Regions from separate parts of the Nonomuraea sp. NPDC050663 genome, predicted to be linked through region 1. Evidence: riboswitches for the same ligand, from Rfam matches in the RefSeq annotation. Region 1 holds a riboswitch; each other region holds the start of a gene.

The links. Region 1 has a riboswitch for cobalamin ahead of ACIBH1_RS42955 (CbtB-domain containing protein). Riboswitches for the same ligand answer to the same signal wherever they lie in the genome.
Positions count from the first base shown of each region.
Region 2: linked by a shared signal. The riboswitch ahead of ACIBH1_RS07150 (ABC transporter substrate-binding protein) and the one ahead of ACIBH1_RS42955 (CbtB-domain containing protein) in region 1 are both predicted to bind cobalamin.
Region 3: linked by a shared signal. The riboswitch ahead of ACIBH1_RS21365 (ribonucleoside-diphosphate reductase subunit alpha) and the one ahead of ACIBH1_RS42955 (CbtB-domain containing protein) in region 1 are both predicted to bind cobalamin.

Region 1 is NZ_JBITGL010000022.1:111,393-121,318, reverse strand. Features, by position in the region: gene ACIBH1_RS42990 (precorrin-3B synthase) at 1-354, shown strand, start outside; gene ACIBH1_RS42985 (precorrin-8X methylmutase) at 351-971, shown strand; gene ACIBH1_RS42980 (cobyrinate a,c-diamide synthase) at 943-2,241, opposite strand; gene cobO (cob(I)yrinic acid a,c-diamide adenosyltransferase) at 2,250-2,852, opposite strand; gene ACIBH1_RS42970 (putative cobaltochelatase) at 2,854-4,950, opposite strand; gene ACIBH1_RS42965 (histidine phosphatase family protein) at 4,947-5,534, opposite strand; gene ACIBH1_RS42960 (CbtA family protein) at 5,540-6,277, opposite strand; gene ACIBH1_RS42955 (CbtB-domain containing protein) at 6,286-6,474, opposite strand; cobalamin riboswitch at 6,508-6,637, opposite strand; gene ACIBH1_RS42950 (hypothetical protein) at 7,053-7,187, shown strand; gene ACIBH1_RS42945 (hypothetical protein) at 7,281-7,844, shown strand; gene ACIBH1_RS42940 (hypothetical protein) at 7,908-8,090, shown strand; gene ACIBH1_RS42935 (Scr1 family TA system antitoxin-like transcriptional regulator) at 8,263-8,565, shown strand; partial or broken gene ACIBH1_RS42930 (IS3 family transposase) at 9,375-9,926, opposite strand, start outside.
Region 2 is NZ_JBITGL010000002.1:515,542-525,467, reverse strand. Features, by position in the region: gene ACIBH1_RS07175 (hydantoinase/oxoprolinase family protein) at 1-473, shown strand, start outside; gene ACIBH1_RS07170 (hydantoinase B/oxoprolinase family protein) at 466-2,040, shown strand; gene ACIBH1_RS07165 (adenosylcobinamide amidohydrolase) at 2,037-2,717, opposite strand; gene ACIBH1_RS07160 (ABC transporter ATP-binding protein) at 2,714-3,487, opposite strand; gene ACIBH1_RS07155 (FecCD family ABC transporter permease) at 3,484-4,479, opposite strand; gene ACIBH1_RS07150 (ABC transporter substrate-binding protein) at 4,538-5,506, opposite strand; cobalamin riboswitch at 5,577-5,697, opposite strand; gene ACIBH1_RS07145 (Gfo/Idh/MocA family protein) at 5,700-6,548, opposite strand; gene ACIBH1_RS07140 (hypothetical protein) at 6,606-7,259, shown strand; gene ACIBH1_RS07135 (cytochrome P450) at 7,256-8,434, opposite strand; gene ACIBH1_RS07130 (phosphotriesterase) at 8,424-9,368, opposite strand; gene ACIBH1_RS07125 (phytanoyl-CoA dioxygenase family protein) at 9,353-9,926, opposite strand, start outside.
Region 3 is NZ_JBITGL010000006.1:227,353-237,278, reverse strand. Features, by position in the region: gene ACIBH1_RS21385 (alpha/beta hydrolase) at 1-700, opposite strand, end outside; gene ACIBH1_RS21380 (ArsR/SmtB family transcription factor) at 783-1,325, shown strand; gene ACIBH1_RS21375 (hemerythrin domain-containing protein) at 1,326-2,021, opposite strand; gene ACIBH1_RS21370 (tripartite tricarboxylate transporter substrate-binding protein) at 2,153-3,097, shown strand; cobalamin riboswitch at 3,121-3,330, shown strand; gene ACIBH1_RS21365 (ribonucleoside-diphosphate reductase subunit alpha) at 3,409-5,562, shown strand; gene ACIBH1_RS21360 (ribonucleotide-diphosphate reductase subunit beta) at 5,562-6,557, shown strand; gene ACIBH1_RS21355 (mechanosensitive ion channel family protein) at 6,570-7,664, shown strand; gene ACIBH1_RS21350 (hypothetical protein) at 7,599-9,140, opposite strand; gene ACIBH1_RS21345 (thiamine pyrophosphate-dependent enzyme) at 9,308-9,926, shown strand, end outside.

The DNA.
Region 1 (9,926 bases):
GAGCCGGGCCCGCAGCAGGCGCTCATCCCCCTCGGGCGCCTGTCTCCCGCGCAGTTGCTCGCCCTGGCCGAGGCCGCCGCCGAGGTACGGCTCACGCCATGGCGCACGGTCGTCATGGCCCGCGTGCCCGACGGCTTCGTCACCGACCCCGATTCCCCGTGGGCAGGCGTGACCGCGTGCACCGGCAGCCCCGGCTGCGCCAAGTCCCTGGCCGACGTGCAGGCCGACGCCGCCCGCTGGACGGGAGCGCGGCCGGTGCACTTCGCCGGCTGCGACCGGCTGTGCGGGCTGCCGCCGGGACCGGTCACCGTGATGCTCGCCACCCCCGGCGGATACGAGGAAAGGCAGAAGTGACCGACTACATCCGCGACGGCGCCGAGATCTACCGGCAGTCGTTCGCCACCATCCGCGCCGAGGCCGATCTGAGAGGGATGCCGCCCGAGGTCGCGCAGGTCGCGGTCCGGATGATCCACGCGTGCGGCATGACCGACCTGACCCGGGACCTGGCCTGGTCCTCCTCGGTGGTGACCGAGGCGAGGAAGGCTCTGCGGGCCGGCGCGCCGGTGTGGTGCGACGCCATGATGGTCGCCTCAGGCGTGACCCGCCGGAGACTGCCCGCCGGCAACGAGATCCTCTGTACCCTGTCCGACCAGGCGGTCCCGGCGCTGGCCGAGCGGCTGGGCACCACCCGGAGCGCCGCAGCCCTGGAGTTGTGGCGCGACCGGCTCGAAGGCTCCGTCGTCGCCATCGGCAACGCGCCCACCGCCCTCTTCCGGCTGCTGGAGCTGGTCGCCGAGGGAGCGGGGCGCCCGGCGGCGGTGCTGGGCCTGCCGGTGGGGTTCATCGGCGCGGCCGAGTCGAAACAGGCTCTGGCGGCGAGCGATCTGGAGTACCTCATCGTGCGGGGACGCCGGGGAGGCAGCGCGATGGCGGTGGCGGCGATCAACGCCATCGCGAGCGAGGCGGAGTGAGCAGCCGCCCGGCCAGCTCCGGTGTGCCCGCCCAGTGCAGGTGCAGGTAGGAGGCGGTCACCAGGGCGTCGCCGTGTCCGCCTCCTTCGCTGAAGAGCGCGCCAGGCGGTTCGACGACCGTCCGGTGGAACTCGTGGCCCCGGTACCGCTCGCCCGCCCTGGTGAGCAGCGACGTGCCGGAGACCGCCTCCCGGTAGCCGAGCGTCAGCCGATCGGTCATCCGCGCCGCACCCGGCACTCTGCCGCACATGGGCAGCCCGTCCAGTTCCTGGCACAGGTAGAGCAGCCCGGCGCACTCGGCCGCGATGGGGCCGTCGAAGGCCGCCACCTGCTTACGCAACGGCTCGTTGGCGGCCAGCCGGTCGGCGTAGACCTCGGGGAAGCCCCCGCCGATCACGATGGCGCTCGTGCCCTCGGGGAGCCGTTCGTCGCGCAGCGGGTCGAATACCGCGACCTCGGCGCCCGCCGCGCGCAACAGCTCGACGTGTTCGATGTAGCCGAAGGTGAACGCCGCTCCCCCCGCCACGGCGACGACCGTCCGCGCTGTATCCGGTCCGCCGTGCAGCTCAGCCGCCGGGCTCCAGGGTCCGTCCGGCAGCGGGGAAGCCGTCGCGGCCAGCCGTACCAGGGCTTCCAGATCGCACGAGCGAGCCACCAGCTCGCCCAGCCGCCCCACGGCCGCCAGCGCCTCCGACTCCCGCTCGGCGGCCGGGATCAGCCCGAGGTGCCTGGACGGGGTCGCCACCGCGTCGTCGCGGCGGATGACGCCGAGCACCGGCACCTCGCCGAGCGCGGCCCTGCACAGCTCCTCGTGCCGGTCGGAGCCGACCCGGTTGAGGATCACCCCGCCCACCCGGACCCGCGGGTCGAAGGTCGCGAAGCCGTGCACGACAGCCGCCACCGACCGGCTCTGCCGCGCGGCGTCGACGACGAGCACGATCGGCGCGTCGAGCAGCCGGGCGACGTGGGCGGTGGAGGCGAAGTCGCTCTCGCCCCTGCCGTCGAACAGGCCCATCACGCCCTCGACCACCGCGAGATCACATCCGCGCGCGCCGTGCAGGAACAGCGGCGCGACCCGCTCCTCGCCCACCAGCCACGGGTCCAGGTTGCGGCCCGGCAGGCCGCTGGCCAGCGCGTGGTAGCCGGGGTCGATGTAGTCGGGGCCCACCTTGTGGGGCGACACCCTCAGCCCGCGTTGCCGCAGGGCCGCCATCAGCCCCGTCGCCACCGTCGTCTTGCCGCTGCCGGAGGCGGGAGCGGCGATGACCAGGCGCGGAACTACCACTCGATGCCCTTCTGGCCCTTTTGCCCGGCGTCCATGGGGTGGCGCACCTTGCCCATCTCGGTCACCAGGTCGGCGGCCTCGACGAGCAGCGCCGGCGCGTCCCTGCCGGTGATCACCACGTGCTGGCTGCCGGGCCTGCCCGTGAGCGCCTTCAGGACGTCGTCGAGATCCAGCCAGCCCCACTTCAGCGGGTAGGTGAACTCGTCCAGCACGTAGAAGCGGTAGGTCTCGGCGGCCAGGTCGCGCTTGATCTGCTCCCAGCCCTCGCGGGCGTCACGCGCGTGGTCCTCCTCGCTGCCGGGGCGCTGGATCCATGACCAGCCCTCGCCCATCTTGTGCCAGGTCACCGGCCCGCCCTCGCCGCTCTCGCCCAGCACCTTCAGCGCCCGTTCCTCGCCGATGCGCCACTTGGCCGACTTGACGAACTGGAACACGCCGATCGGCCAGCCCTGGTTCCAGGCGCGCAGGGCCATCCCGAAGGCGGCCGTCGACTTGCCCTTGCCCGGGCCGGTGTGCACCATCAACAACGGTCTCGTACGGCGCTGCCTGGTGGTCAGCCCGTCGTCGGGGACCTGCTCCGGCTTGCCCTGCGGCATCTCAGCCCGCCTTCCGATAGTCGCGTACGGCAGAGCCCAGGTCCTCGAGCGGCATCAGCGGAGCCCCCAGCCTCGCGGCCAGCCGTACGGCCAGGCCGAGCCGTACCGGGCCGCTCTCGCAGTCGACCACCACGCAGGCGGTGCCGCGCAGCAACCCGGCGGCCCGGTCGACGTCACCGCCCGCCGTGACCCGGCCGTCGGTCACCAGCACCACCAGCGGACGCCTGGCCGGGTCGCGCAGCCGCTCCACGCGCAGCACCTCGGCGGCGGTGACCAGTCCGGCTGCCAGCGGGGTGCGCCCACCGGTCGGCAACGAACGCAGCCGTGCCGCTCCCGCCTCGACCGAGGAGGTCGGCGGCAGCGCCACGGTCGCGGCGTGGCCGCGGAAGGTGACCAGGCCGACCTTGTCCCGGCGCTGGTAGGCGTCGAGCAGCAGGCTCAGCACGGCTGTCTTGACCGCCGTCATGCGTTTGCGGGCCGCCATCGAGCCGCTCGCGTCGACGACGAAGAGCACGAGGTTGCCCTCCCGCCCTTCGCGGACGGTCTCGCGCAGGTCCTCCTGCCGCAGCCGCAGCCCGTCTCCGGTCCTGCCGCGCTGCCGCTGGTGGGGGGCGGCGGCCAGCAGTGTGGCGACCAGGTGCAGGTCACGAACCCGGCCGTCCGGGTGGCGGGAGCCGGTGGCCCGGCCGCGCGGCGTCCGCGAGCGGGAACGCCGCCCCGCCGCACCCTCGCCTACACCGGGCACCTCGAGCAGCGGCACCCGGTACGGCGCCGCCACCGCGGCCACCTGCGCGGTGCCGGACTCAGGCCCGGGTTCGGCTGTTCCGGAGGCCGGGTCTGTGGCCTTTTGGGTGCCATCGGCTTGTGTGCCATCGGCGCCGTCCGGGCCGGGCCGGTGCTCGCCCGAGGCCCTCTCCTGGTCCTGTGACCCGTCCCGGTTCTGCGGCCCGTTCCGGTCCTGGTCGGGCGGTGTGTCGTGGTCAGGCCCGTCGGGTCCCGGCGGGCCGTCTGTGCCGCTGTCCGGGCCGCTGTCTGTGCCTCCGTCTGTGCCGCCGTCCGGGCCTCCGTCCGGCGGGTCGTCGTCTCCCGAGGTCTCCGCCAGCAGCCGGTCCAGCAGCTCCTCATCCAGCCCCGGCGCGTCGAAGGGGTCGCGCCGCCGGCGGTGCGGCAGGGCCAGGCGGGCGGTCGCCCGCACGTCCTCGGTCGTCACCCGATCGCGCCCGTGCCAGGCCGCGTGCGCGATGGCGGCATGGGCGGTCACCAGGTCCGCCCGCAGCCCATCGACCTCGAACGCCGCGCAGACCGTCGAGATCTGGCGCAGCCGCGCATCGGGCAACCGCACGTCCGCCAGCCTCGCCCGAGCCAGGGCGATGCGCTCGGCCAGCTTCGACTCGGCGCCGGTCCAGCGGGCGGCGAAGGCGTCGGGATCGGCGTCGAAGGCCAGCCTGCGGCGGATCACCTCCGCCCGTTCCCCGGGGTCGCGCGAGGCCCGCACCTCGACGGTCAGGCCGAAACGGTCCAGAAGCTGTGGCCGCAGCTCCCCCTCCTCCGGATTCATGGTGCCGACCAGCAGGAAACGGGCCGCGTGCCGTACCGAGACCGACTCCCGCTCGACGTAGCAGGTGCCCAGGGCAGCCGCGTCGAGCAGCAGGTCGACGAGATGGTCGTGGAGCAGGTTGACCTCGTCGACGTAGAGCACGCCCCGGTGCGCGGCGGCCAGCAGGCCAGGCTCGAAGGCTTTCACCCCCTCGGTGAGCGCACGCTCGACGTCCAGGGAACCGGCCAGCCGGTCCTCCGAGGCGCCCACCGGCAGCTCGACCAGCGCCGCCGGCCGTACAGACCGCTGCTCGCCCGGCTCGTGCGGGCCGTCGGGGCACCCGGGATCCGGCGCCGCCGGGTCGCAGGCGAAGCGGCAGCCCGCCACGACCCGCACAGCAGGCAGCTGGCCGGCCAGGGCGCGGACGATCGTGGACTTGGCGGTGCCCTTCTCGCCGCGCACCAGCACCCCTCCCACGCGCGGCGACACTGCGTTGAGCAGCAGCGCGAGCTTGAGGTCGTCGAGTCCGACGACGGCGCTGAACGGGTAGGTGATCGTCAAGACGTGGCCTTCCGGTTGACATGGGCGACGCGCCATCCGCCACGACCGGGCGCGAGCCGCGTGGTGGACAGCGGCGCGAGATCGAACAGGGCGGCCCGCGCCGGGCCGAGCCCGAGCGCGTGACCGAGGGCGGCTCTGATCGCACCGGCGTCGCAGACCGCCACGATCTCGGGCTCGTCGCGCACGGACTCCATCCACCCCGCGACGCGCGTGGCGAGCGCCGCCAGGCTTTCACCACCGTGGGGCGCGGCCTCCGGATCGGCGAGCCACGCGGCCAGCGCCTCAGGCTCGTCTTCGGCGACCTGCGTGTACGGCAGGCCGCGCCAGCGCCCATGGTCGGCCTCGGCCAGAGCCGCGACCGGGCGAGCCTCCCACCCCAGCGCCATCGCGGTCTGCGCGGCGGCCGGGGCGGGCGACACCCAGGCGAACCCCGCCTCCCTGATACGCGTCGACAAGGACGACGCCTTCCCGATACGCGCCGACAGGGACGCGGCCGTGGCCAGCGAGGCCCGGTCCGCGTCCTCGTCGGCGGGAAAGCACGCAGCGCGCATGCCAGGAGTCGCGGCATGCCGGACGAGCAACATGCCGCTCAGGCGGCGACCAGGGCGTCAGCACGCCGGGATGCCCGCTCGGAGACCCACCCGAACAGCACGCCGAACGCCGCCCAGAACACCAGCTGCGTGCCCAGCGAGGCCACCCGGAACTCCCACAACAACGTGGCGGGGAAGCCGTCGGGTACCTCGTTGATCGTCGGCAGCAGCACCCACGCGGCGATCACCGGCACCAGGAAGGCGGCCACCGCGCCGATCCAGCGCTGCCAGGATCCGGCGGCGATCCTGCGCGAGACGGCGACCGCGACGGCGGTCGCGGCCAGGCCGACCAGAAGCATCACCACATACAGGACCGTGCGGCTGTTGATCGTCTCCGGGTCACCGACGGCAGGTGGGTTGGCCGGATATTTCAGGAAGGGAACAAGAATGACGGCCACGAACGCCGTCCCGGCGACGGCCAGCGCCAGCCCGCCCTCGTTCCTCGGCCCGACACGACCGCGCAATCCCGCGATCACCAGGGCGCACACTCCACCCACTGCCAGGCCGTACAGTCCGGTGGCCAGGAACAACCCGGCCTTCTGCACCGGACGGCTGATCTCCACGTCATGGCTGTGCCCGGCAGGCTCGGGTTCCGCAGGCGCCGCCGCGGCGGCCGCCTCCTCCAGCGCGATCGCACTGTCGATCCGCGGCTCACCGACGAAGAAGGCGAATCCGCCCGCGACGAGTCCGGCCAGGAGGCCAAGCAGCAGCCCCCTGACCACAAGGGTCCGAATCACGCCCGCTCCTAGTGGCACGGCACGCCGAGCAGATGACGCCCGTCGTGCATGAGTTCGTGGAGGAGGGCACCGGTCTGCGAGACCGCCCCGTTGTCCATCAGGACCAGGTAGGCGATCAGCAGCAGTACGGGTACGGCCAGCAGCCAGACACGCAGGCGTGGCAAGGGAATAGTGGTGGGAGCGGACAGTCCGCTCATCGTGCCTCCTCAGGGATATCGCGTCCCGTGCAATGAGGTCACGGCCGTTCAGGCGACCTGGCTCCCAGGATCTGAGTCCTGGATACAGTGGCGCGTCCGCACCGGCATCTCACCGGATTTCCCCTGAACTGCTGTGAAATCTACCGGAATGTATCCTTCCAACCCTTTAGCGTCAACTACCGCCTCATAGAAGAGAGCGCCGATCCTCGGGAGTGTGCTCCTCGTGGGCGCGCCCGAGCCGTCGCGGAGGGACACGGCGCCGGGCCGCTTGCTCACTCCATCCGCTCGCACCAGCCCCCGCCAGACCCCGATCCGGGCCGAACGGTCGACGCGAGCGGCGCATCAGGCACGGTGGTGCACCTCCCCCCGATCCAGGGACTTACCCCCATGCTGGGCTAGATCGGCATATCGACGGATCCATGGCCGGGCCGCCAGGGTGGATCGCGGCATATCGGCAACCAGGCGTACTCGGTCGGTCCGGCGTGATTGTCGGCGTGTTGCGTTCTCGGAACCGTGAGCCGACGAAGCGGCTCACATCGGCGGAATGTCGTGATCACCTCCGCCCCTGGGAGAGCAGGATGAACCAGGTGGATCCCTACGCCGACGATTTCATACCCCATCAGGGAGCGGTCACCTGGGTGAGCGGGATGGACATGGACGAGCTCTGCTCGGCCTTAGTGGCCAACCCCGAGTGGGTCCTTTCCGCCCGCTGAAGTGACGTCGAACATCCGGAATCGAACGCCGGTGCCCTGGTCGGCCACCATGACGGCTGGCTCGTCGTGGTCGAGCCGGTTTGCAGCAGGGCGATGATTCGGCTGGTCCAACTCTCCGCCACCGGCCAAGCACTCGCGCTGTACTGGACGATCAACGCGCAGACCATGATGGGCTACGCCGCAGGCAGATCACTGATCGCCTTGTTCGACCCCATGGCCCCGGCGACGATGACGCCGGAGACGGAATACGCGTGGCTGGATCAGCTGCCGGTCGCGCGCGGGGATCGGCGGCTGATGACGTGGCAGTCGTCAGCCTTCGCCGCTGCTGAGAGCAGATCCGGCATCCGGCTCGACCGGCACTGGTGGGGGCAGGAGCATCTCAGCCTCACGCTCGGCTCCATCGCACCTCGCCAGCTGAGGCGACTGCCCCGCGTTCACTCCTCCGGCCGATCATCAACGCATCCTCGACGCCGATCCGCGGCTGCCGGCATCGTCGGCGATCCGGACCCGGGTCGGCTTCATGACCTCATCCGGCTCGTCTTGGAACCGGAGATCGGCGGGCCGCTGCTGCCCGCAGACGTGTTGTCCGAGGAGCCACTGTCTCGGGCATGGGAGCTGATCAGCTCATCCTTGCAGCGAACCGGGCTCTGCCCATGATGGGCGGCAGGCACCGGAACCCGCAAGATGAGCCGCCTCGAATCGTCCAAGACCATGCCGGGCGTGGGCGACATCGAGGCGCTGGCCGCGCTCTTCGAGCTCGACGCAGACAAGCTCGACGAACTTATCGGTCTGCTCCACGACGCCGACCAGCGCGGGTGGTGGGAAGATGACGAAGACGCCCTGCCTCAGGAGTACATAACGCTGCTGGGGCTGGAGGCGGAAGCCATCGAGCATCGAGGCTGAGAACCCCAGCTCATGCCGGGGCTTCTGCAACCCGAGGACTTGCGCCCGTGAGGTCATCGTGGCCGCCCGTGGTGTCGCCCGCATCACCCAGAGCGGCATCCGCTCACAGGTCGAAGCCCGGATGGACCGCCAGTAGCGCCTGCTTGAGCAGTCTCTGCTCCAGCATGTGAGCGTGCGAGTCCTCCCCTTGGACGGCAGGCATCCGATCAACACGGGCGTCTTCGTCCATGTGAAGTTCCAGGATCTCGACGATGCTGTGTACTTGGAGTCGCTCTACGGAGCCCGCATCGTCGAGGATCTCGAGCTGGTCGCCGACTACGAATTCGCCTTCGAGCACCTCAGAGCCACCGCTCTGTCGGAGGACGACTCTCGCAAGCTGATCCAGCAGAAGATCGCAAGCGGCGCTCACAGCGCATGGCCTTCTCTTGACAGGAAACGCGCATGGTGGTCGATTGGTGGCACGCCCTCACCGTAGGAGGAGTGCCGCTCCTGGCACTCATCATCCTCCTAGGGTTCGCATTGAAAACTATGCGAGGACGCATGGTCAGGAAGATAGTCCTCAAACCAGGCGAACTCACAATAGAATTCGTTGAGTTTGAGGACATAACGCAGACGGCACCTCCCGACGCAATACGGGAGAGTACGCCTCAGCTTGAGAAATAGCTAGCTGACGCTCGTATCGGGCTGGAAATAGCACTCCAGAGGGTGGAGGCTCTGCCTATTGGGCCGAGCCCTCGCCCTTCGCCCCAGGCCTCTGAGTGATGGCACGATGAATACCAGAGATCCCGCCCACGCGAACGCAGCGGGCCACAGCCTCTGCTGCGGCCCAAGCGCCCTGGGATTGGGCACGCAACACTGCATTCACACCACTTCTGATCGCCGCCACCGGCATCGACTGACTGCTGATGCGACAGGCATTCTCCCGAACTAGACAGCCATAAAGGGCCTGCTGCTCAGAGCCCCCATTCCGTCACCGAACCCCTTACTCTGGAGATCTCCCCGCACGCGCCGCCGAACAACTGGAGAGCGGCCACACGGCGGGGCGCGCGAGCCACCTCGCGCCAGTGATCCGCAAGGGTGCGGGTTGAGTTCATTTGTCTGCACCGATTGCTCGCCGGCGCGGAGGCTGGTTACGGATAGTGACCTGGAGCGCGGATGACAACTGGCCCAGGCGGCAACCGTCAACGGTCGCCGGTCACGTCGAACGGCAGATGGTTGTGAACAAGCAGGCGTCAACGGCCTCCGTGGCGAGGGGGATGAAGCGCCCCGGCTTTGATGGAGAGCTCAGGGGTTGATTCCAACGGTCTCGTTGGGCTGGTGTTGAGCGTAGTAGAAGGCTTCGTACTCCACCGGTGGGATATCGCCGATCGAGGAGCGCAGGCAGGTCGTGTTGAACCACTCGACCCATTCGGCGGTGGCCAGTTCCACTTCGGCCAGGCTGCGCCAGGGCTCGCAGGGTTTGATCAGCTCGGTCTTGAACAGGCCGATCTGCGATTCCATCAGCGCATGGTCCAGCGCGTCCCCGACCGTGCCGATGGAGGCGTCGATGCCCGCGGTCATCAGGTGGGCGGTGAAGCGGAAACAGGTGTATTGGCTGCCGGCGTCCGAGTGATGAACCAGGCCGGGCCCGGCGGGGCGTCCGGCCCGGTCACGCCTCCACAACGCCATGTCCAGGGCGTCCAGCACCAGGCCGGCGCGCTTGGACAGCGCGGCCGCCCAGCCGACGATCGCCCTGGAGTAGACATCGACGACGAAGGCGACGTAGACGATCCCGCACCAGGCGGCCACGTAGGTGAAGTCAGCGACCCAGACCGTGTCCGGCCGGGGCGCGGTGAA
Region 2 (9,926 bases), on a different contig from region 1:
GCGTCTCGCTCGGCGACCCGTCCGTCTCCGTGGGCCGCTCCGCCGACGTGCGCTTCGCCGGGCAGTCGCACGACCTGACCGTCGACTGGTCGCAGGCGCCGGAGGAGCTGGCGCGCAGGTTCTTCGCCCGCTACGAGGAGGTGTACGGCATCGCGCAGGAGGGCGCCGTGGAGGTCGTGTCGTACCGGGTGCGGCTGACGCGCCACTTCGACGAGCCGCCCGCCGAGCCGCCAGCCGAGCCACCGGCACAGCCGCCCGACGCCGCCCCGCCCGTCCCCGCGACCAGGCCCGCCTTCTTCCCCGAGCTCGGCGGCACCGTCGACGTCCCGGTGCTGGCCAGGGAGCACCTGACCGTCATCACGGGCCCGGCCGTCGTCGAGGACCCCGAGTCCACCATCGTCGTCCCGCCCGGCTGGACGGCGGCCACCGACCGGACGCGTGCCGTCCACCTGAGAAGAGGCGGCGATGCCTGACGCCCTGACCGCGCAGGTCCTGCGCAACGCCCTGGTGGTCGCCGCCGAGGAGGCGAGCATCGTGGTCGTGCGCTCGGCCTACTCGACCTTCATCGTCGAGGGCTCCGACGCCTCGGCCGCCGTCCTCGACGCAGGCGGGCGCCTGATCGCCCAGTCGATGGCCACCACGCTGATGAACAGCATGGCCCTGGCCACCGCGCTGCCCGAGGTGCTCAAGGACATCCCCGCGCACACGATGGCCGAGGGCGAGGTCTACGCGCTCAACGACGCCTACCGGGGCGGCGTGCACACCAACGACCTGCTCGTCTACCGCCCCGTCTTCGTCGGCGGCAGCCCGCGCTACTTCACCGCCACGATGATCCACGTCTCCGACCTGGGCGGGCTGTCGGCGGGCGGCATGGCGCCGCTGGCCACCGACATCTTCCTGGAGGGGCTGCAGCTCCCGCCGGTCAGGCTGGCCACCTCGCGCGGGGTGGAGCGCGAGATCGAGGCGATCCTGCGCGCCAACAGCCGCACGCCCGACAAGGTGATGGGCGACGTGCGGGCGCTGATCGCGGGCACGGCCGTCGCGGCCAGGCGGCTGGAGCGGCTCATCGACGAGTACGGCGAGGCGGGCCTGGAGGAGGGCGTCGACGACTACCTGCGCCACACCGAGGAGCGCACGCGGGAGGCGATCGCGCTGCTGCCCGAGGGGCGGTTCGAGTCGAGCTACCTCATCGACGACGACGGCATCGACCACGACAGGCCGCATGCCGTACGGCTCGCGCTGGAGATCGGGGGCGGGCGTGTCCTGGCCGACTTCACGGGCACCGATCCCCAGGTCCCGGCGGCGATCAACGCCTCGGCCTCGCAGTCGCTGGCCGCCGCCGTGTTCGGGGTGCGCTGCTTCCTCGACCCCACGATCCCGATGAACGACGGGTGCCTGCGCGCGATCGACATCCACCTGCCGCGCGGCTCGCTGCTGAACGCCACTCCCCCGCACCCGTGCGGCGGGCGGTTCGTCCCCATCTACGCGGCCATGGAGGCCATCTTCCAGGCCCTGTCGCAGGCGGTGCCCGAGCGGGCCATCGCGCCCAGCGGCATCCTGCAGCCGTTCTCGATCGCGGCGGTGGGCGCGCCGTACTGGATCCACCTCGCCTACGACTTCGGCGGAGTCGGCGCCAGGCCTGGACTCGACGGGCCCGACGCGACGGGCGTGCACTTCGGGATCGGGCGCAACTCGGTGCCGCAGGTGGAGCCGGTCGAGAGCCGCTGCCCGCTGATCGTGGAGTCGATCGAGATCATCGAGGGCTCCGGCGGCGAGGGACTCCACCGGGGCGGGCGCGGGTCGCGCACGGTCTACCGCTTCCTGGCCGACGCGCACGTGACCACCCGGGGCGACCGGCTCAGGCACGCGCCGCCGGGACGTGACGGCGGCTCCCCTGGTCGCCTCGGCGGCTTCTTCAAGCGGCATCTCGACGGCACGCTGGAGCGGCTGCCGTCGAAGGCCAACAACGTGCGCTTCGCGGCCGGCGAGGCCTTCGTGGTGGAGACGACGGGCGGAGGCGGGCTCGGCACTCCCCGCTAGGGGGCGGGCTCGATCGGGCGGGCGAGCGGCTCGTAGTCGATGCGCTGGGCCACCCTGCGCCAGTCGTCGGCGCCCTGGCGCACCGCCCGGTGGACCGCGCGGGCCAGGCGCGCGCCCCACACCGAGCGCGGGCCGCCGAACAGCTCCTGCTCCCCCTCGGCCCGCACCGCGACGCACACCGCGTCGGAGGCGGTGCCGGTGCCCGGATAGCCGACCTCGGCCAGCGCCTGGCACTTGGCCTCCGTCACCGTCATCACGGTGTTGACCAGCGCGGCGTCCGACATCGCGACGGGCAGGAAGGCCACGATGTTGATCGTCCCCACCCGTGTCGGGCGCAGCTCGGGGTCGGCCGTCCCGGCGGGCGCGGCCGCCCAGGTGGGCACCCGCAGCCCGACCGTGGCCACGACGGAGACGTCCTCGTCGTCGACCGCCACGTAGCGCGAGACGTACGCGGCGGTCATCATGCCGACGCCCGGCCCGCCGGGCGCGAGCGACAGCAGGTGGTCGACCGGGTCCATGCGCGAGTAACCGGCGACGACCTGGGCGTTCAGCACCCACGACACCGGCCCGATGCCGCCGCCGACCATGGCCGACGAGATCGCCCGCCAGCCCGGCTCCAGCTCCCACAGCAGCGCGCCGAGCTCGGCGCCGTCCTCGTCGCGGTACGACAGGTTCACGGTCCTCCCCTGACCAGGTGGACGACGGGCCGCCCGTCGGGGCCCGGCTCGATCTTCACATGGGCGCCGAAGTGCCGCGAGACCAGCGCCTCGGTGAGCACCTGGGCGGGCCGTCCAGAGGCGGCCGCGCGCCCGGAGGCGACCAGCAGCAGCGAGTCGGCGTACTGCGCGGCCACGCTGAGGTCGTGCAGCGTGGTGAGCACGGTCAGCCCGTCGGCCAGCCGCAGCCGGTCGACCAGCTCCAGCACCTGCTGCTGGTGTCCCAGGTCGAGAGCGGTGGTCGGCTCGTCGAGCAGCAGGATCGGCGCCTGCTGGGCCAGCGCCCTGGCCAGCACCACCCGCTGGCGCTCGCCGCCCGACAGGTGCGCCAGCGGCCGGGCGGCCAGCTCGGTCAGGTCCAGGCGCTCCAGCACCGAGCCGGTGACCTCGCGGTCGTGGCGGCTCTCCCGCCCGAGATAGGGGATGTACGGCGTGCGGCCCAGCAGGGCGTAGTCGAAGACGGTCATGTCGGGCGGCAGCAGCGGCGACTGGGGCGCGTAGGCGATGAGCCTGGCCCGGCGGCGCGGCTTGATCGTCTCAGTCTCCAGGCCGTCGAGCGTGACGGTGCCGCCGTGCCGTACCAGGCCCATGATCGCCCGCAGCAGCGTGGACTTGCCCGCGCCGTTGGGCCCGATGACCGCCAGCCACTCCCCGCGCGCCACGTCGGCCCGCACGTCGTGCAGGACCTCGCGGGACCCGAGCGTCACCGACAGCCCCTGGACGGAGATCACACCGACACCTTCCTGGTCGTACGGAGCACGGCGACGAAGAAGGGCGCTCCCACGAACATGGTGACGACGCCGATGGGCAGCTCGGCGGGCGCCATGACGGTCCGCGCGAACAGGTCGGCGACCACCAGGAAGGCGGCGCCGACGATGAGCGACATCGGGAGCACGACGCGGTAGCTGCCCCCGAACACGCGGCGCACCGCGTGCGGGATGACGATGCCGACGAAGCCGATCAGCCCGCTCACCGCGACCGCGGCGGCGGTGGCCAGCGAGGCGGCCAGCAGCACCACCAGCCGCACCCGCGAGGCGCGCACGCCGAGGCTGACGGCCTCCTCCTCGCCCACCGACAGCACGTCGAGCATGCGGCCGTGCAGCAGCATCACGACCGCCGAGACCAGGGCGTACGGCAGGACGAGGGCCAGCTGGTCCCAGCCGCCGCCGAGATCGCCCATGATCCACGCGTAGATGCGCTGCAGCTCCTCGACCTTCAGCTGCTGGACGAAGGTCTGGATGGCGGTCAGGAACGAGGTGACCGCGACTCCGGCCAGCACCAGGGTGGCGGTGCCGCCGGACCGCCCGGCGGTGTTGCCGAGCGCGTAGGCGAGCATGACGCCGCCGATGGCGCCGGCGAAGGCCGCCACCGGGATCGACAGGGGCGCGCCGGGGAAGGCGACGATGACGAGGGTGACGGTCAGCCCGGCCCCGGCCGCCGCGCCCAGCAGGTAGGGGTCGGCGAGCGGGTTGCGGAAGACGCCCTGGTAGCCGGCTCCCGCGATCGCCAGCAGGCCGCCGACGGCGGCGGCGATGAGCACCCTGGGCAGCCGCAGCTCCCACAGCAGGCCCTGCTCGACCGGGGCCAGGCCGGAGTCGACGTCGACGAAGGGCAGCCAGTCCAGGCATTGCAGGACCACCTGCCAGGGGGAGATGTCCGCCGCGCCTCCGAGCAGCCCGGCGATCATCGAGGCGGCCAGGACCACGACGGCCCCGGCCGCCATCAGCGGCCGGACCCGGCTCACCGCGGCTCCCGCTGGCGGGGCCGGTCGGCCGCGAGCATCAGGCGGCCTTCCCCACCGCGTCGGCGATGTTCTTGGCCAGGTCGACGATGCGCGGGCCCCAGCGGGAGGCGATGTCGTCGTCGAGCTGGATCACCTGGTCGTTCTTGATCGCCGACAGCTTCGACCAGCCGGGCCGCTTGGCCAGGGTCTCCTTGCTCTGCTGGCAGCACTTGACGTCGGCCAGGAAGATCAGCTGCGGGTCGGCCTGGGCGACGAACTCGGCCGACAGCTTGGGGTAGCCGCCCGCGGCGTCGGGCGCCTTGTCGGCGATGTTCTCCAGGCCGAACAGGGAGTAGATCTGGCCGATGAAGGTGGTCGACGTCGCGGCGTAGGGGGTCTGGTCGAGCTCGTGGTAGTAGGTGAGCTTCTTGTCCTTCTGCGCGGCCTGGGCGAGCTCGGTGAGCTGGCTCTTCATGGTGTTGACGAGCTCCTCCGCCTGGTCGCCGTTGCCGGTGGCGGCGCCGAGGTCGAGGATCTCGTCGTAGGCCTCCTCCAGTTTCATGGCGGCCGGCTCCAGCAGCACGGGCACGTTGAGCTTGCCCAGCTCGGCGACGATCTTGTCGGTGTCGTTGGCGACGACGACGAGGTCGGGCTTGTGCGCGACGATCGCCTCGACGTTCGGCTTGTAGCCCGACAGCGCGGTCTTGGGTGCCTCGGCGGGGAAGTTCGACTGGTCGTCGGCGGCGACGACCTGGGCGCCCGCGCCGATGGCGAAGAGGGTCTCGGTCGCGGTGGGCGACAGCGAGACGATCCGCTCGGGCTTCTTGGCGATGGAGACCGAGCCGTTGCCCGCCTCGACCGTCACGGGGAAGGCGGCGGCCGGGGCCTCGCTGGAGGGGGCGGGGGCCGGGGCGGAAGTGGCGGCGGAGGCCGACGGGCTGGGCGCGCTCGCGCTGTTCTGGCCGCAACCGGCCAGAGCGAGGGCACCCAGCATCAGGCCCGCGAAGACCTTTCCTACGGGTCTCACGAGTAGTCCTTTCACTGCTGGAACCGAGAGACCCGCGTTGAAGCGACGGATCACCCTTTTCCACGAGGGTTGATGACGTCAGCGCGGAGGCAGGCGACCTGGCTATGACAGTTGCGGGACAGCGCCGGATTCGCACCGGACTTCGCTGCAGCTCTGCGCGTCAGACAAACGCTATCAATTCTCCGAAGTGGTCTTACGTCAAGAGCTGCCTCTCGGCGTCGGCGAGGATGCGCTGCAGGTGCAGACCGCGCCGGGCGTCGAGCTCGTGGCCGCCGCCCTGCCGCACGGTCTGGGCGAACTCCTCGGCGACGACGTCGAGCGGGTCGTCGTCGGAGTGCCCGAGGGTGACCAGTCCTTCGCGGCCGACGATGACGAATCGTTGCGTCTCCGCCTTGGACGCCTGGCACAACGACACCTCGGAGACCGCGCCGGACTCGTGCTCCAGCAGCAGGCCCACCCAGCGCAGCGGGTCGCCGTGAGCGCGCACCGAGGTGATCGTGCCGAGCGCGGCGTCCATGAGGTCGACCACGTGCGGCGCCACGTCGAGGATCGCGCCGCGCTCCAGCCGCCACGGGGTGGCGAAGTCGCCGCCGAGCAGGGCGCCGGAGACGCTGATCGCCTGGCCGCCGAGCGGCTCGATGGACCGGCAGGCGGCCAGGAACTCCCTGGTCGCCCGCGCGTAGCGCATGGTGAGGATCATCTGCGAGGCGACGCCCGTCTCGGCGATCACCCCGGCCAGCCGCTCGGCGTTCTCCAGCGAGTCGGCCAGCGGCTTCTCCAGCAGCAGGGCCTTGCCCGCCCTGGCCGCCCGCTCCGCCAGCTCCGCCTGCACGCCGGGCGGCACGCAGAACGCGACCGCCTCGCAGACCTCGAACAGCTCCTCGATCCGCTCGTAGACCGGCACGCCCAGCCGCGCGGCCACCTCGGGCCTGCGCGCCCACACGCCCGCCAGGCGGGTGTGCGGACCGGCCTTCAACATCGGCGCGTGCGCGAGCTCAGCCCACGGACCCGCCCCCACCAAACCCACAGATACTGGCTCCACGAGTTTTGAGTATGGCGTACTCATGTCCGCGGCCCCCGACCGAGTGACCTTGATGCCATGACGAGTCTCGACACCACGTCCAGGTCGGGCGCCGACACCTTCGCCCGCTACGCCATGGTCGCCTCGGCGTTCCTGATGCCGCTGCTGTTCGTGCTGCTCCTGGTCACCGCCCCGCCCGGGGTGACCGAGGAGGGGCAGCCGTACGTCCAGAACTTCTACGACAACCTCGGCTCCTACCCCATGCAGTCGTGGATCAGCGCCCTGGCGATGGTCCTGACCGTTCCCGCGCTCTTCGGGGTCGCCCGCGTGGCGCGCGCGGGCAGGCCGGCGCTCGGGCTGGTCGGCATGATCATGGCCTTCTCCCTGGCGCTCCCGCTGTCGGGCAACACCGACGACACCCTCTACGCGGCCAGCAAGGCGGGGCTGGACGTGACGACCGCGACCCGGCTCTACAACGCCGAGATGAACGACCTGCCCACCTCGCCCCTGGGCCTGGTGTGGTTCGCCGGGCTGCTCGGCCTGGTGATCCTCGGTGTGGCCGTACTGCTCGGCAGGACGGGTCCCGCCTGGGCGGCGATCACGCTGATCGTGGCGCCCTTCCTGGTCCCCGTCGCCTGGTTCGCCGGGCTCGGCAACGTGTTCGCCGCGATCGCCTGGGCCGCGCTGGCGGCCGGCATGGGCGGCGTCTCCCTGGGACTGCTCAAGCGTTAGGCCCACTCCACCGGCAGGGCGGCGAGCGCCCGCCCGACGAGGGAGGTGCGGTAGACGACCGGCTGCTCGACCAGTCTCAGACCGGGCAGCCGGTCGCCGAGCACCTCCAGGGCGGTGCGCAGTTGCAGGCGGCCGAGCGCGGCGCCCACGCAGAAGTGGATGCCGTAGCCGAAGACCAGGTGGGCGTCGGCGTTGGGCCGGTCGATCACGAACCGTCCCGGCTCGGGGAAGACGGTCTCGTCGTGGGCGGCCGAGTCGGTCGACAGCAGCACCAGCGAGCCACGCGGGATCGTGACGCCGTGCAGCTCGATGTCCTCCGTCGCGTAGCGGAAGGAGCCGAGCGAGGCGCCGTCGATGCGCATGCACTCCTCGACCGCTCCCGCCAGCCGCTCGCCCGGCACCGGCCAGACGCCCTCGCGCAGCAGCCGCAGCACGCTGTTGCCGAGCTGGTTGGGGACGGTGTCGTTGCCGCCCAGCAGGATCGTGGAGATCAGCTCCACCACCTCGCGGTGCGACAGCTCGCTGCCGGTCATCAGGGTGACGAAGTCGTCGCGCGGGTCGTCGCGGCGGGCGGCGACCAGGCGGTCGACGTAGGCGAGGTAGGTCAGGAAGCCGTCGGCGAGTTCGAGCTGGCGCTCGGGCGGCTGCGGCGACAGGAACAGCTGGAACCAGTCCTTCACCCTGGCCTGGACGAAGGCCTCGTCCTCCTCCGGCACGCCGATGAAGCGGGCGGTGAGCTTGACCGAGGGCTCGTGTCCGAGCTCGGTCACGAAGTCGGCCTTGCCCTGCGGTGCGACGCGGTCGAGCAGCCGCTCGTTGAGCTCGCGGAACCGCCGTTCCAGGTTGGCGACCGCGCGCGGGGTGAAGGCGCGCGAGACCGAACGGCGCAGCCGGGTGTGGTCGGGCGGGTCGACGTTGGCGACGAAGCTCGACAGGAACGAGCCGTGCTCGCCCAGCCTGGCCTTGGTCTCCTCGGTGAGGCTGCGCGAGATCGTCAGCGAGCCCTTGGAGGAGAAGCGGCGCGGATCGGCGTAGGCGCCGCGCACGTCGCTGTAGCGGCTCAGCACGTAGGCGCCCAGGTGCTCGCTGCGGAAGACCGGGTGCTCGTGGCGCAGCGTGCGCAGGAAGTCGTACGGCGCGGCGACGTGCCAGTCCGAGGAGACGTCAAAGTCCACCGAGGATCCTCCGGGGGTTGTCGACGAGCATCTGGGTGATCTGCTCCTCCGTGACGCCGCGCTTGCGCAGCTCCGGGAGCACGTCGCGGGAGATGTGCAGCAGGTGGTAGTCCGGATGGCGCCGCCGCACGACGTCGGCGTCGAAGCGGTCGTTGAAGCAGTAGGAGTCGTGGCCCAGCACCAGGCGTCCCGCGTGGCCGCGCTCGCACAGGGTCACCAGCGTCGACACGCGGTCCTCGAAGGAGCAGAAGGTGTCGATGCCGAAGCGGTCCATGCCGAGCGAGGAGCCGGCCGCGAGCAGCTCCTCCAGGTAGGCCAGGTTCGTGGAGTCGCCCGCGTGGCCGATCACCACGTTCGCCAGGTCGACGCCGCACTCGGCCAGCAGCCGCTGCTGCTCCAGGCCGCCCGGCTCGCTGCTGTGGGTGGTGATCGGCGCCCCGGTCTCCAGGTGCGCCTCGGCCACCGCGCGGAAGACCCGCTCGCAGCCGCGCGTCATGCCGGGCTTGTCGGTGGCGCACTTGAGGATGGCCGCCTTGACCCCGGTGCGGCCGATGCCCTCGGCGATGTCGCGCACGAAGAACTCCGCCAGCCGGTCGGGGCCGCCGAACAGCGAGCCTGGACCGCGGTTGCCGAAGTAGGGGGGCAGCGCGTCGTAGGTGTACAGGCCGGTCGCGGCCACGATGTTGACCTCGGTGAGCGCGGCGACCTCCTGCACGGCGGGGACGTAGCGCCCCAGCCCGACCACGGTCAGGTCGACGATGGTGTCGATGCCCTCCGCCTTGAGGGCGTCGAGCTTGGCGGCGGCCTGCCGTACGTCGCGCCGCTCGGGGATGTCGGGCCAGTTCCACAGGATCTCGGGGCTGAGGCCGAAGACGTGCTCGTGCATGAGCGTGGCGCCGAGGTCGGCGACGGGGCCCCTCACGGTCTCAGGCACGGGAACCTCGGGTGGTCGAAGGGCTGGTTGACCTTGAGCTCCAGCTCGTCGGTCTGCTTGTACGGCGCGCCGGTGTAGAGGGTCTCGGCGTCGAAGTAGGTCGCGGTGAACGACAGGCGGGTCCCGCTGCCCCGGTTGGCGGGGGCGCCGTGCACGGTGAGGCTGTGGTGCACGGTGGCGTCGCCCGCGGCCAGGTCGAGCGGCGACGAGAGGGCGAGGTCCCGCAGCCACGGGTGGGCGGTGAGCTGGTCGTCGCCTTCGCGCACGAAGCTGCGCCCGAGCAGGCCGTGGGCGTGCGAGCCGGTGTAGAAGCGCAGCGACCCCATCGCGGCCGGCACGTCCACGAGCGCCACCCAGAGGGTGAGCATGGCCGAGCGGTCCATCGGCATCCACGGGAAGTCCTGGTGGAACTCGGTGGCGCCGTGTTCGCCCGGCTCCTTGACGAGCAGGTTGGTGACCTGGACCCGCACCGCCTCCACGCCGCGCAGCAGCCGGACGGCGTTGGGGCCGAAGGAGGTCATCAGCCCGGCGAAGCGCTGCTCCTCCAGCGCCACGTCG
Region 3 (9,926 bases), on a different contig from region 1:
CCGGCGTCTCCTGCGGCGGGGTGAGCAGGTCGCCGTCGCCCCAGACGCCCAGTACGGGCTGACGCACGCGGCCGAGCACGCCCGCCGCGTCGTGGTGGGCCTCGGCGAACATGCCGCCGTCGGCCAGCAGCCGGTAGAAGGAGGGCACGGCGTGGCCGGGCAGCGAGCCGGAGACCCCGGCCCGGCGCAGCGAGTCGGCGACGGCCCAGCTCTGCTGACGCAGCGGCTCCATCGCGTTGCCGCCCACGGTCACCACGAACGCCACCTGCTCCGAGCGGGAGGCGGCCAGCGGGGCGACCCATCCGCCCTCGCTGATCCCCAGGACGCCCACCTTGCCGGGGTCGACGCCGGGCCGGCCGCGCAGGGCGCCCACCGCGCCGAGCGCGTCGGTGGCCAGCTCCTGGTAGCTGCGCCGGGTGAGCGAGTAGCCGGCCGAACGTTTGTCGTAGACCAGGACGGACAGGCCCTGCCGGGCGAAGGCCACCGCCTCGGTCATGAGCGTCGTGCGCTTGTTGCCGCTGCCCGAGCCGTGGATCAGGACGATGCCCGGACGGCCGGGCGGGGCCTCGGCGGGGGAGACGACGGTGCCGTGCAGCGTGATCCCGTGGCCGGGGAAGCTGACCTCCGTCGTGGTCAGGTCCGCCGGTACGGCAGGCGGCGTCGTGCTCAGGACGAGCGCTAAGAGGAGAGATTTCACCATATTGCCGACGGTACTCTGCCGAGACTTCTCTGCAAACAAGTGTCTGCAGAATTCGTTCGGCGGAAGGAGTAAGGTCATCCCCATGGAGGAGCCGTGGATGCTCGACGACCCGGCCAGGCTCAAGGCCCTGGCCCATCCGATGCGCCAGCAGATGCTGCGCCACCTCGAGGTGCACGGCCCCGCCACCTCGACGACGCTCGGCGACCTGCTCGGCGCCAAGACCGGCACGACGAGCTACCACCTGCGCCAGCTGGAGAAGTACGGCTTCATCGAGGAGATCCCCGAACGTTCGGCGGGGCGTGAGCGCTGGTGGCGCAGGAGCGGTCCCGGCGACATCCGCCTGCCCACGCCCGACCAGCTCCCCCCGGAAGGCCGCGACGCGCTCATGGCCTTCCACCGCGTGGCGCTGGAGGAGGACCGGCAGCTGCTCGACAGCCTGCCGGCCGCCTACGCCGCCGACCCCGACTGGGTGCTGGCCTCGCGCGGGCTCGCCTGGCTGACCAAGGCCGAGGTGCGCGAGTTCTTCGACGACTACATGCGGCTGCTGCGTGCCTACCAGGAGCGCCGCACGGAGGGGTCCAGGCCGGTCCAGCTGCGTTTCTTCACCGTCCCGGCCGACGACTGATCATCGCCCGAAGGCCTCCTTCTCGCCGCGCTCGAACGAGCGTCGCCACCACCACGACCACAGCAGCTCCAGCGGCTTGCTGTCGATCTTGGCGAGCACCTCGCGCAGTTGCTCGCCGCGCAGGCCGTACAGCGCCCACGAGGCCATGAACGGCAGCTCGCGCATGCCGTACGCGGACTGGAACTCCTTGTCGAGCCGCTCCCAGTCGGCCTGCGACAGCAGGCGCTGCACCAGGGCCATCGCCTCGCTCTCCTCGTGCTCCAGGTGCCGGTGCAGGCGCTGGGCCAGCGTGCGCAGGCGTCCGAGGAGCGCGTCGCGCGCCTCCTCGTCGGCGTGCTCGCCCAGCCGGCCGAACCCGGCGTCGCAGCCCACCAGCAGCGGGTCGATCTCGGCGTGCTCGCTCTCCATGCCGTCGAGGGTGGCCAGCGCGAGCACGTCGCCCGCGGCCCGCTCGCGCAGTAACGGCCACAGGGCGCTGTCCTCGCCGGTGTGGTGCTTGTGCAGGATCAGGTGGAAGCGGTCCCACCGCCGGGCCAGGGCCCGCCAGGTGGCGCGCTCGGCGATCGGGACGCGGGCGACGGCCTCGCAGAAGGCGGTCAGGTCGCGGCGGAAGGCGTGGTGCACCAGGTACATGGCGCTCAGGTCGACCGGCCCCGCGGGCGCGGCGGCCTGGCCGGGGAGCATCAGTTGAGTCATGCCGTCAGGGTGCGGCACCCCACTTGGAAGTGACTCCAATCCTGATTTGTCGCCATCTCGGACCGATGTGTAACTCGCCGTGATCTGTGCATAACCTCTGGTAACAGATAGATCGTCGGGGGAGGGCGTCCATGCGGCGTCGGCAGTTCTTCGCGCTCGGGCTGGGGGTGGCCGCCAGCACCGCCGCCCTGGCCGCCTGCGGTTCCGGGCCGGGAACGGCGTCGCGGCTGGGTCCCGTCTCGGTCGTGGCCGCCGCCGCGCCGTGGACGCCGATGGCCCAGGCGTACGGCAGGGCGCTGGAGCAGCGGGGCTTCCCCCTCGCCGGACGCGACACCACCGGGCCGATCACCACGATCACCGTCACCGGCCTGCCCGCCCTGGCCGCCGCCGAGCTCAACCACGGCCGCCCGATCCTGGAGGTGGCCACCCCGCTGGCCCGCCTGGCCGGCGAGCCCGTCGTCGTCGTGGTCCCCGGGGGTTCGCGCTACACCCACTTCGACGCCTTCGCCGCGCAACTGGTCGCCGACCCCGCCCGCACCTTCCTGGCCGGAGGCCCCACGGGGGAGACCGACCACGTGCTGTTCGGGCTGATCGCCCGCGGTGTGGGCGCCGACTCGCGCCTGGTCGACTACTCCGGCTACGCCGCCAGCGCCGACTCCGTGCCGGCCCTGCTCAACGGCGCCGCGGCCGCCGCCGCGGGAACCCTCGACGCCTGGCGGCCGCACATCGCCCAGCGCCGCGTCCGGGTGCTCGCCGTCTCGACCGACGAGCGGGTCCCGGAGGTCGACGCGCCGACACTGAAGGAGTGCGGCGTCCGGGTCGACTTCGCCGAGTGGTGCGCCGCCTTCGGCCCGAAGGACATGGCCGACCCCGCCCGGCAGGCCGCGATGGCCGCCTGCGACGAGGCCGCCTACTCCGACCAGTGGCTCGACGCCTGCCGCAGCCGGGGCTGGACGCCGATGCCGCTCAGCGGCGAGGACTTCCGCGTCTGGCTGACCTCGGAGGTCGACCGTACCAGGGACGTGCTCATCGATCTCGGACTGCTCGACACGCCCGCCACAACATACCGGGGGTAGTTGCGGTCTGCGCCACTAGATGTAGGATCCTGCCCGTTGCTGGTTCGCCGCCCACACCAGGGTGGCGGAGCAAAAGGGAACCCCGTGCGAATCGGGGACTGCCCCGCAGCGGTGAGTGGGAACGACCGCCGTCATCGAGCACTGGGCGCATCACGCGCCTGGGAAGCGACGGCCAGTAGGAAGCATTGACGAGCCCACGAGTCCGAAGACCTGCCAGCGACGTGTCCATCCATGGGCCTCGAGGGCGGCTCCAGGGAGCTCCGTGCTCGCCTGCCTGCCCTCATACGGGGAAGAGCTCGCGAGGAGAGAGCGTGACACAGATCGTTTCCGCCGACCGCCGGCTGGCCATCGAGGAAGCCGCGGCACGGGTGATCGCCGACCCGGCCAACTCCAGGATCGCCGCCCGCCTGCTGGCCGAGGAGATCGCCGACGAGGCGGCCACGCACGGGGTGCGGTCGTTCTCCGAGTCGATCGCCGCCACCCACGCGGAAGGACTCGTCCAGGACTCCCTGGCCGCCTTCGTCGCGGCGCACGCCGGCGCGCTGGACGCCCTCGTCGACGACGACGCCGACGGGCGCTTCGAGTACTTCGGCCTGCGCACCGTCTACGACCGTTACCTGCTGCGCCACCCCGCCACCCGCGCGGTGCTGGAGCGCCCGCAGCACTTCTTCCTGCGGGTGGCCTGCGGCCTGTCCGACAGCGTCGAGGAGGCCGCCGAGCTCTACCGGCTCATGTCCGGCCTGGCCTACCTGCCGTCGTCGCCCACGCTGTTCAACTCCGGCGCCAGGCGTCCGCAGCTGTCGTCGTGCTTCCTGCTCGACTCGCCGCGCGACGAGCTCGAGGGCATCTACGACCGCTACGCCCAGGTCGCGCGGCTGTCGAAGTACGCCGGGGGCATCGGCATCGCCTGGACCCGGGTGCGCTCGCGCGGCTCGCTCATCCGCGGCACCAACGGCCACTCCAACGGCATCGTGCCCTGGCTGCGCACCCTCGACTCCAGCGTCGCCGCCGTCAACCAGGGCGGGCGCCGCAAGGGAGCCGCCTGCGTCTACCTCGAGTCCTGGCACGCCGACATCGAGGAGTTCCTGGAGCTGCGCGACAACACCGGCGAGGAGGCCCGCCGCACGCACAACCTCAACCTGGCCAACTGGATCCCCGACGAGTTCATGCGCAGGGTCGAGGCCGACGCCGACTGGTCGCTGTTCGACCCCAAGGCCGTCCCGCACCTGACCGACCTGTACGGCGACGCCTTCGACGAGGCCTACCGCCGGGCCGAGGCCGAGGGCCTGGCCACCAGGACCATCCCGGCCCGCACCCTCTACGGCCGCATGATGCGCACCCTGGCCCAGACCGGCAACGGCTGGATGACCTTCAAGGACGCCGCCAACCGCACCTCCAACCAGACCGCGCGGCCCGAGAACGTCATCCACCTGTCGAACCTGTGCACCGAGATCCTCGAGGTCACCAGCGACGCCGAGACCGCCGTCTGCAACCTCGGCTCGATCAACCTGGCCGCCCACGTGGCCGGCGGCGACGTCGACTTCGTGCGGCTGCGCGCGACCGTCCGCACCGCCGTACGGTTCCTCGACAAGACCATCGACCTGGGCTTCTACCCGACGCCCGAGGCCGAGCGCGCCAACCGGAAGTGGCGGCCGATCGGGCTGGGCGTGATGGGCCTGGCCGACGTCTTCTTCGCCCTGCGCCTGCCCTTCGACTCCCCGCAGGCCAGGGAGCTGTCCACGCGGATCGCCGAGGAGATCGCGCTGGCCGCCTACGACACCTCCGCCGACCTCGCGGTCGAGCGCGGGCGGCACCCCTCGTACGGCGACACGCGGGCCTTCCGGGGCGTGCTGCATCCCGACCACTACGGCGCGGCGACGAGCGTCGCGTGGGCCGCGCTGCGCTCCAAGATCGCCAAGACGGGTCTGCGCAACTCGCTGATGATCGCGATCGCGCCCACCGCGACGATCGCCTCCATCGCCGGATGCTACGAGTGCATCGAGCCGCAGGTCTCCAACGTCTTCAAGCGCGAGACCCTGTCGGGGGAGTTCCTCCAGGTCAACCGCTACCTCGTGCGCGACCTGCAGGAGCGCGGGCTGTGGACCCAGGAGATGCGCGACGCGATCAAGCGCGCCGACGGGTCCGTGCAGGACATCCCCGGCATCCCCGCCGACCTGCGGCAGCTCTACCGCACCGCCTGGGAGCTGCCCCAGAAGGCGCTGATCGACCTGGCGGCCGCGCGCATGCCGTACATCGACCAGTCGCAGTCGCTCAACCTCTTCATGGCCAGCCCCACCATCGGCAAGCTCTCGTCGATGTACGCCTACGCCTGGAAGAGCGGCCTGAAGACCACCTACTACCTGCGCTCGCGCCCCGCGACGCGCATCGCCCAGACGACGGTCACCGCCCAGGAGGCCGTGGCCTGCTCCCTTGAGAACCCCGAGTACTGCGAGGCGTGCCAGTGATGTTGCTCGACCCCGGAATGGACCTGACCCTGCGCCCGATGCGCTACCCGGACTTCTACGAGCGTTACCGGGCCGCCATCCGCAACACCTGGACGGTCGAGGAGATCGACCTCCACACCGACCTGGCCGACCTGCCCAGGATGACCGCCCAGGAGCGCCACCTGATCAACCGGCTGGTGGCCTTCTTCGCCACCGGCGACTCGATCGTCGCCAACAACCTGGTGCTCAACCTCTACCAGCACGTCAACGCCCCCGAGGCGCGCCTCTACCTCAGCAGGCAACTGTTCGAAGAGGCCGTGCACGTGCAGTTCTACCTGACGCTGCTCGACACCTACCTGCCCGACCTGGACGAGCGGATCAAGGCCTTCGCCGCCGTCGAGAACATCCCCTCGATCCGCGACAAGGCGGACTTCTGCTTCAAGTGGATCGACTCCCTGGGCGACCTGCGCGAGCTGCGTTCCCGCGAGGACCGCCGGGCCTTCCTGCTCAACCTGATCTGCTTCGCCGCCTGCATCGAGGGACTGTTCTTCTACGGCGCGTTCGCCTACGTCTACTGGTTCCGCTCCCGCGGCCTGCTCCAGGGCCTGGCCACCGGGACGAACTGGGTCTTCCGCGACGAGTCCATGCACATGGAGTTCGCCTTCAGCGTCGTCGACACCGTGCGCGCGGAGGAGCCCGGCCTGTTCGACGCCGACCTGGACAAGCAGGTCGTGGAGATGCTGGAGGAGGCGGTCGCCGCCGAGCTCGCCTTCGCCCGCGACCTGTGCGGCGACGGCATGCCCGGCATGAGCGCCGAGCAGATGCGCCAATACCTGGAATACGTCGCCGACCAGCGCCTGGTCCGCCTCGGCTTCGGCCGCAGGTACGGCACGGCCAACCCGTTCGCGTTCATGGAGCTGCAGGACGTCCAGGAACTCGCGAACTTCTTCGAACGGCGTGTCTCCGCCTACCAGGTGGCCGTGGAGGGCAATGTGACCTTTGACGAGGCTTTCTGATGTGATTGGACCATGAGTTTGTCCCAGAATTTGCTCAACCTGGCGGGCGGCGTTCTCGGAGCCGTCATCGTGGTCGAGCTGATCCGGAGACTCCTCATCCGAGCCACCACCAAGTGGTCGGCGGCCGAGCCGTTCCTGCGCCGTTGTGTCTGGCCGGGCTTCGCGGTCGCCGTCCTGGTGGCCTTCAACATCGGCTTCCTGCCCAACATGTTCGGCACCGACACGCAGGAGCAGGAGGTCGCCGCCCAGGTCGACCACGTGCTGGGCCTGCTCACCATCGTCGCCGCCACCTGGCTGGTCATCCAGGCCACCTACGCCGTCACCGACGTGGTGCTCAACCAGTTGGAACGCATCGACGGCGAGAGGGACCGCCGCGCCCGCCGCATCAGGACCCAGATCACCCTCGTGCGGCGGGTGGCCGCCGCCGTCATCGTGGTCATCGCCCTGGGCGCGATCCTGTTCAGCTTCCCCCAGGTGCGCGCGCTCGGCACCGGCCTGCTCGCCTCAGCCGGCATCGCGGGCGCCATCGTCGGCATCGCCGCCCAGTCCACGATCGGCAACATGCTGGCCGGGCTGCAGCTGGCCTTCAGCGACGCGCTGCGCCTCGACGACGTGGTCGTGGTCAACAACGAGTGGGGGCGCATCGAGGAGCTCACCCTCACCTACGTCGTGGTCCGCTCGTGGGACGAGCGGCGGCTGGTCTTCCCGGTGTCGTACTTCACCCAGAACCCGTTCGAGAACTGGACCAGGCACGGCAGCCGCGTCATCGGCCACGTCTACCTGCGCGTCGACTGGTCGGTGCCCGTTCCCGAGCTGCGGGAGGAGCTGCACGCCTTCGTCAAGGAGCACCCGCTCTGGGACCAGAAGGACTGGACCCTGCAGATCACCGACATCCTGCCCAACGGCCTCGTCGAGCTGCGGGCGCTGATGAGCGCGGCCGACTCGGCCTCGGTGTGGGACCTGAAGTGCGACGCGCGCGAGCACCTGGTGGAGTTCATCCGCACCCGTTACCCGCACACGCTGCCCAGCTTCCGTATCGAGCTAGGCCCCCGGGCGCAGAATGCGGGTGGCGCCCGCGATGAGGGCGGTGGCCAGGACCCAGCCTGAGACGATCAGCGTCCACGCCACCCACACCGTCCACCCCACCGGCTCCCACGCGCCGCGCGCCTCGAAGACGCTCACCGGCACGAGCAGATCCAAGGTGTACACGAACGGGTAGAAGGTGCGCATCTCGTCGGGGTCGACCTTGGTGGGCCGCCAGGTGGAGAAGACCAGGGTGCCGGCGGTGAGCAGCAGCGCCGCCCACACGCCCGCCAGCCAGCTGCGGTAGCCGTACCCGACCGTGACGTCGAGGAGGGCTCCCGCCATGCGGGCGCGGGGCCGGCGGGTGCCGGTCTGCCTGCGGCGTTTGGCCAGCAGCACCCGGCGCGCGTCGCTCTCGTGGCCGATGCGCCGGTACCAGGCGGCCAGCTGCTCGTAGGGGTGCGGCCGGTAGCCGCGCGTGTCGCGGGCCAGCCAGGCGATGCGGTCGTCGACGCTCCAGGTGCCGCGCATCGACTCGTACGTCAGGCCGTCGAGCAGCACCCGGGAGGGGTAGGATCCGGGGCGGTCGGAGAGCACGCCGATGCGCGAGTAGCGCAGGTTGACCTCGCCCTCGATGTGGCGGGGGAGTAGCACCAGCTCGTCGATCTGCATGTGGGTGACGTGCAGGCTGCGGTCCTCGGCGATGAGAGTGGCGTCGGAGATGAAGAGCGTGCCGGTGATCGTGCCGCTGCGCATGCGCACGGTGCCGCGCGCGGTGAAGCCGTCGTCGAGCTCGACCGCTCCGGCCGTGCAGTAGTCGAGGTTGATCGCGATCGGGCCCAGGGCGGTGATCTGCGCGCCGCGCAGGTACAGGCCGCCGGGGAAGGCGCCGCCGATCATGCGGATGCCGCCGGTGGCGGTCAGCTCGCGCAGGAACACCGCGCCGGTGACGGCGACGCCGCCCGCCCAGATCGCCCATTCGTGCTGTGAGCGTCCGACGAGGGGCGATTCCGGCTCGCGCACGTCGTAGTGGCCCGATTCGGAGGAGGCGCCGGGCGGCGGAGGGGAGCCGACGGTGGCGTGGCTGATGCGCAGCTGGCCCTCGATGCGCGCGTTGTCGATGCGCACCCCGTGGGCGATCGTCGAGCCGTTGAGGTCGAACACCCCGCTGACCTGCGCCCTGCTGGCGATCACGCGGTCGAGTTCGCAGCCGCGCAGCCGTACGCTCCTGGTCGTGGCGTCGGTCAGGTCGACGCCGCCGGCGTGGCAGTTGAGCAGGTGGAGCGTGGTCTCCAGCGCCGACTCCGACAGGTTGAGGTCGCCGACGACGCGCGCCCCGGCCAGCCGCAGCGCGGGCACCCGGCCGGGCTGTCGCTCGGCGGCGCCCAGGAGCAGCTCGGTGATGACCTCGGCGCGGATCTGGCGCTCGCGGCCCCAGGTGTGCGCCCGCGCCGGGTCGTCGTGTTCGCGCTCGCCGTTGCGCAGATCGACCCAGTCACCCGAGGGGAAGGCGGACCATAACGCGCGCTCGGCCGCGGTCAGACGTTTCGATCTTCGCACCCCAGCAGACTACCCGGCCGCATGGTTACCTCAAGGAAACCATAGAGCGTATGGTCGTTCGACATGCGAACTCGGTGGTCGCCGGTTGACGTGGCCTCCATCAGCGCCTACGTTCGCGGAACGCAGAGCATGTGATTCTCGATTCGTTCTCCGAACAATTTTGGACGATGATGCTGACGGTTCGAGACGTGACCTTCGACGTGTTGCGGCGCCACGGCATGACCACCCTGTTCGCCAACCCCGGTTCCACCGAGGTGCCCCTGCTGTGCGGGCTTCCCGACGACCTCTCCTTCGTCCTGGCCCTGCACGAGGGGTCGGTGGTGGGCATGGCGACCGGCGTGGCGATCGCCACCCGGCGCCCGGCCCTGGCCCTCCTGCACACCACGGCCGGGCTGGGCAACGCCGTGGGCGCGATCGCCACGGCCCGCGTCAACCGGGCCCCGCTCGTGGTGATCGTCGGGCAGCAGGACCGGCGGCACCTGGCCCTGGAGCCCTTCCTCGCCGGACGGCTCGCGGGGCTGGCCGGCGACTACCCGGTCTGGTTCGACCAGCCGCCGCGCGCCCAGGACGTGCCGGGCGCCATCGCGCGCGCCTGGCACGAGGCGCAGACCTGGCGCGGGCCGGCCCTGGTCGTCGTGCCCATGGACGACTGGCTGGCCGAGATGGACCCGCAGGAGGTGATCGCCGCGCCCCGGCAGCTCATCCGCGCCGGACGGCCGCCCGAGCTGCGCGACACGCTCGGCACCTCGGCCGCGCCCGACATGCGCGACGTTCTCGCCATCGACC